DNA from 2 places in the Streptomyces sp. NPDC003379 genome. Region 1 is predicted to be linked to the other one. Evidence: riboswitches for the same ligand, from Rfam matches in the RefSeq annotation. Region 1 holds a riboswitch; the other holds the start of a gene.
The links. A riboswitch is a leader RNA that binds a small molecule or an ion and turns the genes downstream of it on or off. The one in region 1 is predicted to bind cobalamin.
Positions count from the first base shown of each region.

Region 2: it holds a riboswitch for cobalamin, as region 1 does, so the genes downstream of both, ACWDVB_RS03290 (ABC transporter substrate-binding protein) here and cobN (cobaltochelatase subunit CobN) in region 1, are expected to answer to the same signal.

Region 1 is NZ_JBSFRK010000001.1:333,825-337,249, forward strand. It holds gene ACWDVB_RS01435 (precorrin-8X methylmutase) at 1-524, opposite strand, end outside; gene ACWDVB_RS01440 (cobalamin biosynthesis protein CobG) at 562-1,932, opposite strand; cobalamin riboswitch at 2,044-2,169, shown strand; gene cobN (cobaltochelatase subunit CobN) at 2,210-3,425, shown strand, end outside.
Region 2 is NZ_JBSFRK010000002.1:161,572-164,996, reverse strand. It holds gene ACWDVB_RS03300 (amino acid permease) at 1-1,429, shown strand, start outside; gene ACWDVB_RS03295 (Mov34/MPN/PAD-1 family protein) at 1,531-1,953, shown strand; cobalamin riboswitch at 1,962-2,081, shown strand; gene ACWDVB_RS03290 (ABC transporter substrate-binding protein) at 2,126-3,088, shown strand; gene ACWDVB_RS03285 (FecCD family ABC transporter permease) at 3,211-3,425, shown strand, end outside.

The sequences.
Region 1 (3,425 bases):
GCGAGCGCGTCCTTGGACTCGGCGGCGCCGACGAAGCCGACCGGGATGCCGAGGACGGCGGCCGGGCGCGGGGCGCCCTCCTCGATCATCTCCAGGAGGCGGAAGAGCGCGGTGGGGGCGTTGCCGATGGCGACGACGGAGCCTTCGAGGCGGTCGCGCCACAGCTCCATGGCGGCGGCGCTGCGGGTGGTGCCGAGCTTCGCCGCGAGGTCCGGGACCGACGGGTCGGTGAGGGTGCAGATCACGTCGTTGCCGGCGGGGAGCCGCTTGCGTGTGACGCCGCTGGCGACCATGTTCGCGTCGCAGAGGATCGGCGCGCCGTCGCGCAGCGCCTTGCGGGCGTCGGCCACCACGCGCGGGCTGAAGGCGAGATCGCGGACGAGGTCGACCATCCCGCAGGCGTGGATCATCCGCACCGCGACCTGGCTGACGTCGGCGGGCAGACCGGCGAGGTCCGCCTCCGCGCGGATGGTGGCAAAGGACTCGCGGTAGATCGCCGCGCCGTCCTTCTCGTAGTCGAACACTGTGCTCTCGCTCATCTCGTGGCCGTTGCTGTCATGATTACGGATGTCGTCGTACGTTCGTACGTGCTGTCGTCACCGTCTCGGTCAAGGTGGCGCCGCTCACGGGCGCCGCCGTGCCGCCGGTACGCACCGTCACCTCGTACCGCCCCTCCCCGGTCGCGAGTACGTCCACCCAGTCGCCGCGCGGATGCCCGCACCGCCGCTCGCAGCCGGACCAGTGGACGGGCAGGCCCCCGGCGCCGGGGACGGCGTCGGCGCGGACGTCGGCGAGGGACTTGCCGCAGCCGGGCCGCCCGGCGCAGGCGCCGACGCCGAGCCAGGGCGATGCGGGGTCGGTGAGGTAGCCGACGTCGGCCAGCGCACGCAGCCGTTCACGCGCCGCCCCCTCGTCGGCGAAGCCCGGGATGACGAAGCCGCGCCAGGGGGTGACCCGGATCTCCCCGCCGGGCGCGGGGAGCAGCGCACGCCACTGCGCGGCGCTCACCCGGCCGAGGGAGGCGCTCACCACGACGGCGTGCCCGACGACACCGGGAGCGGGCGGGGCGCTGCGCACGGGCGGCGCGGATGCGGGCACGACCGTCGAACCGTCGGTCGAAGCGGGGTCAGTCGGCGAGGCGCCCGGCGGCACCGGCACAGCCTCCGCGGCGCCCGGCGGCACCGGCACCCCCGCCAAGCCCGCCCTCGCGAGCGCTCCCGTCAGGTCCACGCTCTGCCCCTCGGGCAGTTCCGTTACCCGCCAGGCGCCGTTGCCCGCCTCGCGGGCCGCGGTGAGGAAGGCGTCGGCCGCGGCGAGGGCGGCGCGCGGGGCGGCGGGGCCCGGCAGGCGCTGGGTCCCGTCCCCGACGCGTACCAGCACCGTGCCGCCCGATTCTGCGATCAAGGTCACATCGCCGCCGAGCCCGGCCACGTCCCCGCGCCCGTCGTCCAGGACGAACAGGAAGCGGCCGGAAAGTGCTGTCGTCCACTCCTCGGCGCACAGGAGCCGGTCCAGCTCACGGGCCCACAACTGCACGTCGGCGTGGCCGAGTCGGTCGAGTCCTGCCAGCGGGGAGGCCACCACGTTCCGGACGCGTTCATGGCGTGCGGAGGGCAGCAGGCCCGCGTCCTGGAGCAGCGCGGCGAGCGCCCCGCCGCAGTCGTCGCCGAGGCCGCGCAGCTCGACGTTGCCGCGTGAGGTGACGCTGAGATTCCCGTCCGCGAAGCGCTCCGCCGCGTCGGCCAGCGCCGCCGCCTGACGGGACGTCAGCAGCCCTGCGGGCAGGCGGAGTCGGGCCAGCGCGCCGTCGTCGGCGCGGTGCAGGCGGAGGGCTCCGGGGCAGGCGTCACCCCGGTCGCGCATCCGCTCACGTATGGGGGGTTCGCCCTGTTTTGTGGAGGTTGCTCGGGTGGGCGGCATGGCGGCGAGCATACCCACGCCGATCCGCCGGGTCGCCTCCCGAGGCGGGCCGTCCCGGCAGGCGGCCGCCCCACCGGAGGTGGGCAGGACTTACTATGCAGGCGGCGGGCCGCCAGGTCCGTCGACGCCAGCGACGGCGTGGGTCCACCAGGACCCTGGGGAGGAAGGCCGGTGCGAATCCGGCGCGGTCCCGCCACTGTGAGCCCCACCGACGTGGGGTGAGCCAGGAACTCCTGCCGTCCATACGACCACCCGGGGCGCGGACACCCCGAGGAAGGCCTGCGCCCGCATGCTTCTGCTGCTGTCGACCTCCGACACCGATCTGCTCAGCGCCCGCGCGGCGGGAGGGCCGGTCGACTACCGGTTCGCCAACCCCTCCCGCCTGGACCTCACCGAGCTGCCCTCGCTCCTCGACGGCGCCGACCTCGTCGTCGTACGCCTCCTCGGCGGCGTCCGCGCCTGGCAGGACGGCCTGGACCAGCTCACCGCCAGCGGCCTGCCGGTGGTCGTGCTCACCGGTGAACAGGCGCCCGACGCCCAGCTCATGGCCTCCTCGACCGTGCCGATCGGCATCGCCGCCGAGGCGCACGCCTACCTCGCGCACGGCGGCCCCGCGAACCTGGAGCAGCTCGCCCGCTTCCTCTCCGACACCGTGCTCCTCACCGGCCACGGCTTCGACCCGCCGGCGCCCGCCCCGTCCTGGGGCCCGCTGGAGCGCACCGCTCGCGCGGTCGAGGGCCCGACCATCGCGGTGCTCTACTACCGCGCCCACCACATGAGCGGCAACACCGCCTTCGTGGACGCCCTGTGCGGCGCCATCGAGGACGCGGGCGCCCGCCCGATGCCGCTGTACGTGGCCTCGCTGCGCGCCCCCGAGCCGGAGCTGATCGACGAGCTGCGCGCCGCCGACGCCATCGTCACCACCGTCCTCGCCGCCGGTGGCACCAAGCCCGCCGAGGCCTCCGCGGGCGGCGACGACGAGTCGTGGGACGCGGGCGCGCTGACCGGCCTCGACGTGCCGATCCTCCAGGCGCTCTGCCTGACCGGGTCGCGTTCGGCCTGGGAGGAGAACGACGAGGGCGTCTCGCCGCTGGACGCCGCGAGCCAGATCGCGGTGCCGGAGTTCGACGGCCGGCTCATCACCGTGCCGTTCTCGTTCAAGGAGATCGACGAGGACGGGCTCCCCGCGTACGTCGCGGACGCCGAGCGCGCGGCCCGGGTCGCCGGTATCGCCGTACGCCACGCGCGCCTGAGGCACATCCCGGCCGCCGACAAGCGCCTGGCCCTCGTCCTCTCCGCGTACCCGACCAAGCACTCGCGGATCGGCAACGCGGTCGGCCTGGACACCCCCGCGTCCGCCGTCGCGCTGCTGCGCAGGCTGCGCGTCGAGGGCTACGACTTCGGTCCCGAGGCCGACATCCCCGGCCTCGTCTCCGGTGACGGCGACGAACTCATCCGCGCGCTGATCGACGCGGGCGGGCACGACCGGGAGTGGCTCACCGAGG
Region 2 (3,425 bases), on a different contig from region 1:
CGGCGAGGGCGAGGGCTACCAGCGCGGTCTGGGGGCCCGGCAGATCCAGATGATCGCGATCGGCGGTGCCATCGGCACCGGCCTGTTCCTCGGCGCGGGCAAGGCCATTCACAAGGCCGGCCCCAGCCTCATCCTGGCGTACGCCATCGCGGGCCTCGTCATCTTCTTCATCATGCGGGCGCTCGGCGAGCTCCTCATGTACCGCGCCGTGTCGGGCTCCTTCGCGGAGTACGCACGCGAGTTCATGGGCCCGTTCTTCGGATTCGTGACCGGCTGGACGTACTGGCTCTTCTGGGTCGTCACCGGCATCACGGAAGTCACAGCGGCCGCCCAGTACATGCAGTACTGGACACACGACTCATTCCCACAATGGGCGTACGCGCTCGTCTTCACGGTCATCCTGTACGGCGCGAACCTCATCTCCGTGAAGCTCTTCGGTGAGCTGGAGTTCTGGTTCTCGATGGTCAAGGTCACCGCCATCATCGGCATGATCCTGATCTGCGTCGGCATCCTCACCATCGGCTTCTCCGACGCCGGTGACACCGCGACCGTGGCGCACCTGTGGAACCAGGGCGGTTTCTTCCCCAACGGCATCGGCTCCACGCTGATGACCCTCCAGATCGTGATGTTCGCCTTCCTCGCCGTCGAGCTGGTCGGCGTCACCGCGGGCGAGTCCAAGGACCCGAAGACCGTCCTGCCCAAGGCCATCAACACCGTGCCGTGGCGCATCGCCGTCTTCTACGTCGGCGCGCTGATCATGATCCTGTCGGTCGTGCCGTGGACGCACTTCCAGCCCGGCGTCTCACCGTTCGTCGCGGCCTTCGAGAAGATGGGTCTCGGCGTCGGCGCCGCGATCGTGAACTTCGTGGTCCTCACCGCCGCGCTCTCCTCCTGCAACTCCGGCATGTACTCCACCGGCCGCATGCTGCGTGACCTGGCGCTCAACGGCCAGGGCCCGAAGTTCTTCACCAAGCTCACGAAGAACGGCCTGCCGCTGGTCGGCACCACGGCCTCCGCCGCGTTCATGCTGGTCGGCGTCTGGATCAACTACCAGTGGCCGGGCGAGGCGTTCAACTACGTCGTCTCCTTCGCGACCATCTCCGGCATGTGGGCCTGGATCATGATCCTGGCCAGCCAGATCCGCTACCGCCGCATGGCCGACCGCGGCGAGCTGCCGCAGTCCACCTTCAAGGCGCCCGGAGCCCCGTACACCAGCTGGTTCGCGCTGCTCTTCATCGGCATGGTCATCGTGATGATGGGCGTCGACAAGGACGCGCGTGTCTCGCTGTACGCCGCTCCGGTCTGGGCCGCGATCCTCGGGGTCGCCTACCTGATCCTCAAGAGCCGCGACCCGCAGGCCGCCGCGTTCAACAAGCGCAAGTACCCCGCCGCCGTCGCCTCCGACAGCGAGCCGGTCGAGAAGGACTGACACCGGCCCCGCAGGCACCTTCTCGGGGCACCTGTCCAGCATTCGGGCCCGCCCGTACCACATTCCGGTACGGCGCGGGCCCTCTGCTTATCCTGACTGCCATGCTGACCATCACCCAGGCCCTCCACGACCAGATCGTCGCGCACGCGCGCCAGGACCACCCCGACGAGGCATGCGGCGTGGTCGCGGGCCCGGCGGGCACCGGCCGCCCCGAGCGGTTCATCCCCATGCTGAACGCCGCGCGCTCCCCCACCTTCTACGAGTTCGACTCGGGTGACCTGCTCAAGCTCTACCGCGAGATGGACGACCGCGACGAGGAGCCGGTGGTCATCTACCACTCGCACACCGCGACCGAGGCCTACCCCTCCCGCACCGACATCAGCTACGCCAACGAGCCCGGCGCCCACTACGTCCTGGTCTCCACCGCGGACGCCGACGACGCGGGCCCCTTCCAGTTCCGCTCGTACCGCATCGTGGACGGCGAGGTCACCGAGGAAGACGTGCAGGTCGTCGAGGCATACTGACCCCCGACCACCTTCTTAGGGCGGCAGGAGCCAGGAAGCCGGTGCGAACCCGGCACGGTCCCGCCACTGTGACCCCACCCCACGCGGGGGCGGGGGAGTCAGGAACTGACCTGCCGCCCTTCTCCACACCACGCAGGGGACGCGGAAATCCCCTGGAGGAGGCAGCCCCGCCATGTCCCGCCCCATACGCGCCCTCGTCGCGACCACCTTGCTGATCCCGCTCGCCGCATGCTCCGCCTCACCCGGCGACGACTCCGGGAAGCCCGCCGCCAAGGCCGCCGGATTCCCGTACACCGTCACCAACTGCGGCGTGAAGACGACGTACGAGGCACCCCCGAAGCGCGCCGTCACCATGAACCAGCACGTCACCGAGGTGATGCTGGAACTGGGCCTGCGCGACCGCCTCGCCGGAACCGCCTACCTCGACGACAAGGTCCTGCCGAAGTACGAGAAGGCGTACAAGTCCGTCCCCGTGCTCGCCAAGGAGTACCCCTCCTACGAGAAGCTGCTCTCCGCCAACCCCGACTTCGTCTACGGCGGCTACGCCAGCGCCTTCCTCGCGGGCGACGGCCGCAGCCGCTCCGCGCTCGCCAAGTCCGGCATCGACAGCCGCCTCGACATCGAGGGCTGCGCGAAGCGCCCGGTCACGATGGACGACGTGTACCGCGAGGTGCGCGAGGTCGGCTCCACCTTCGGGGTGCGCGAACGCGCCGACACGTGGGTGAGCGGCGCGAAGCGTGAACTGGCCGCCACCGAGAAGAAGTCGAAGGCCGGGAAGCCGGTCCCGGTCTTCGTCTACGACAGCGGCGACAAGACGGCGTTCACGCTGGGCGGCCGGGGCATCGGCAACGACATCGTCGAGCGGGCGGGCGGCCGCAACGTCTTCGCCGACGTGGACAAGTCCTTCGGCGACGCGTCCTGGGAGACGGTCGTCGAGCGCCGGCCCGAGATCATCGTGATCCTCGACTACGGCGCCACGACGGTCGCCCAGAAGAAGCAGCGCCTCCTCGACGACCCGGCCCTGGCAGACGTCCCGGCCATCAAGCACAAGCGCTTCGCGGTGCTGCCGCTGTCGGACGCGGTGACGGGAGTAAGAGCACCCAAGGCGGTGGGAAAGCTGGCGGCACAGCTGTGAGGGGCCAGGAAACAGAGCCCGTCCGGCGCCCGTTCCGGCCCGGGGGAGGCAGGTTTCAGCCCGTCCGGCGTTTGAGGACGAGCCCGAAGGGCGACACACCGAGGTCAAAGGGGCGGCACCTCTTGATCTGCGGAGCCCTCACCGCAGCCCTCGCGGCAGCGACAGTCGCCGGGCTGGCCCTCGGCTCAGTCAGAATCCCCCCGGGCCAGGTCCTGGAGATCCTGAGCGGCAGAGCAGAACCCTCCCCGTTCAGAACCATCGTCCTGGACGTAAGACTCCCCAGAGTCCTACTGGGCGCCACCGTCGGAGCAGGACTGGCAGTCATCGGCACCGTCCT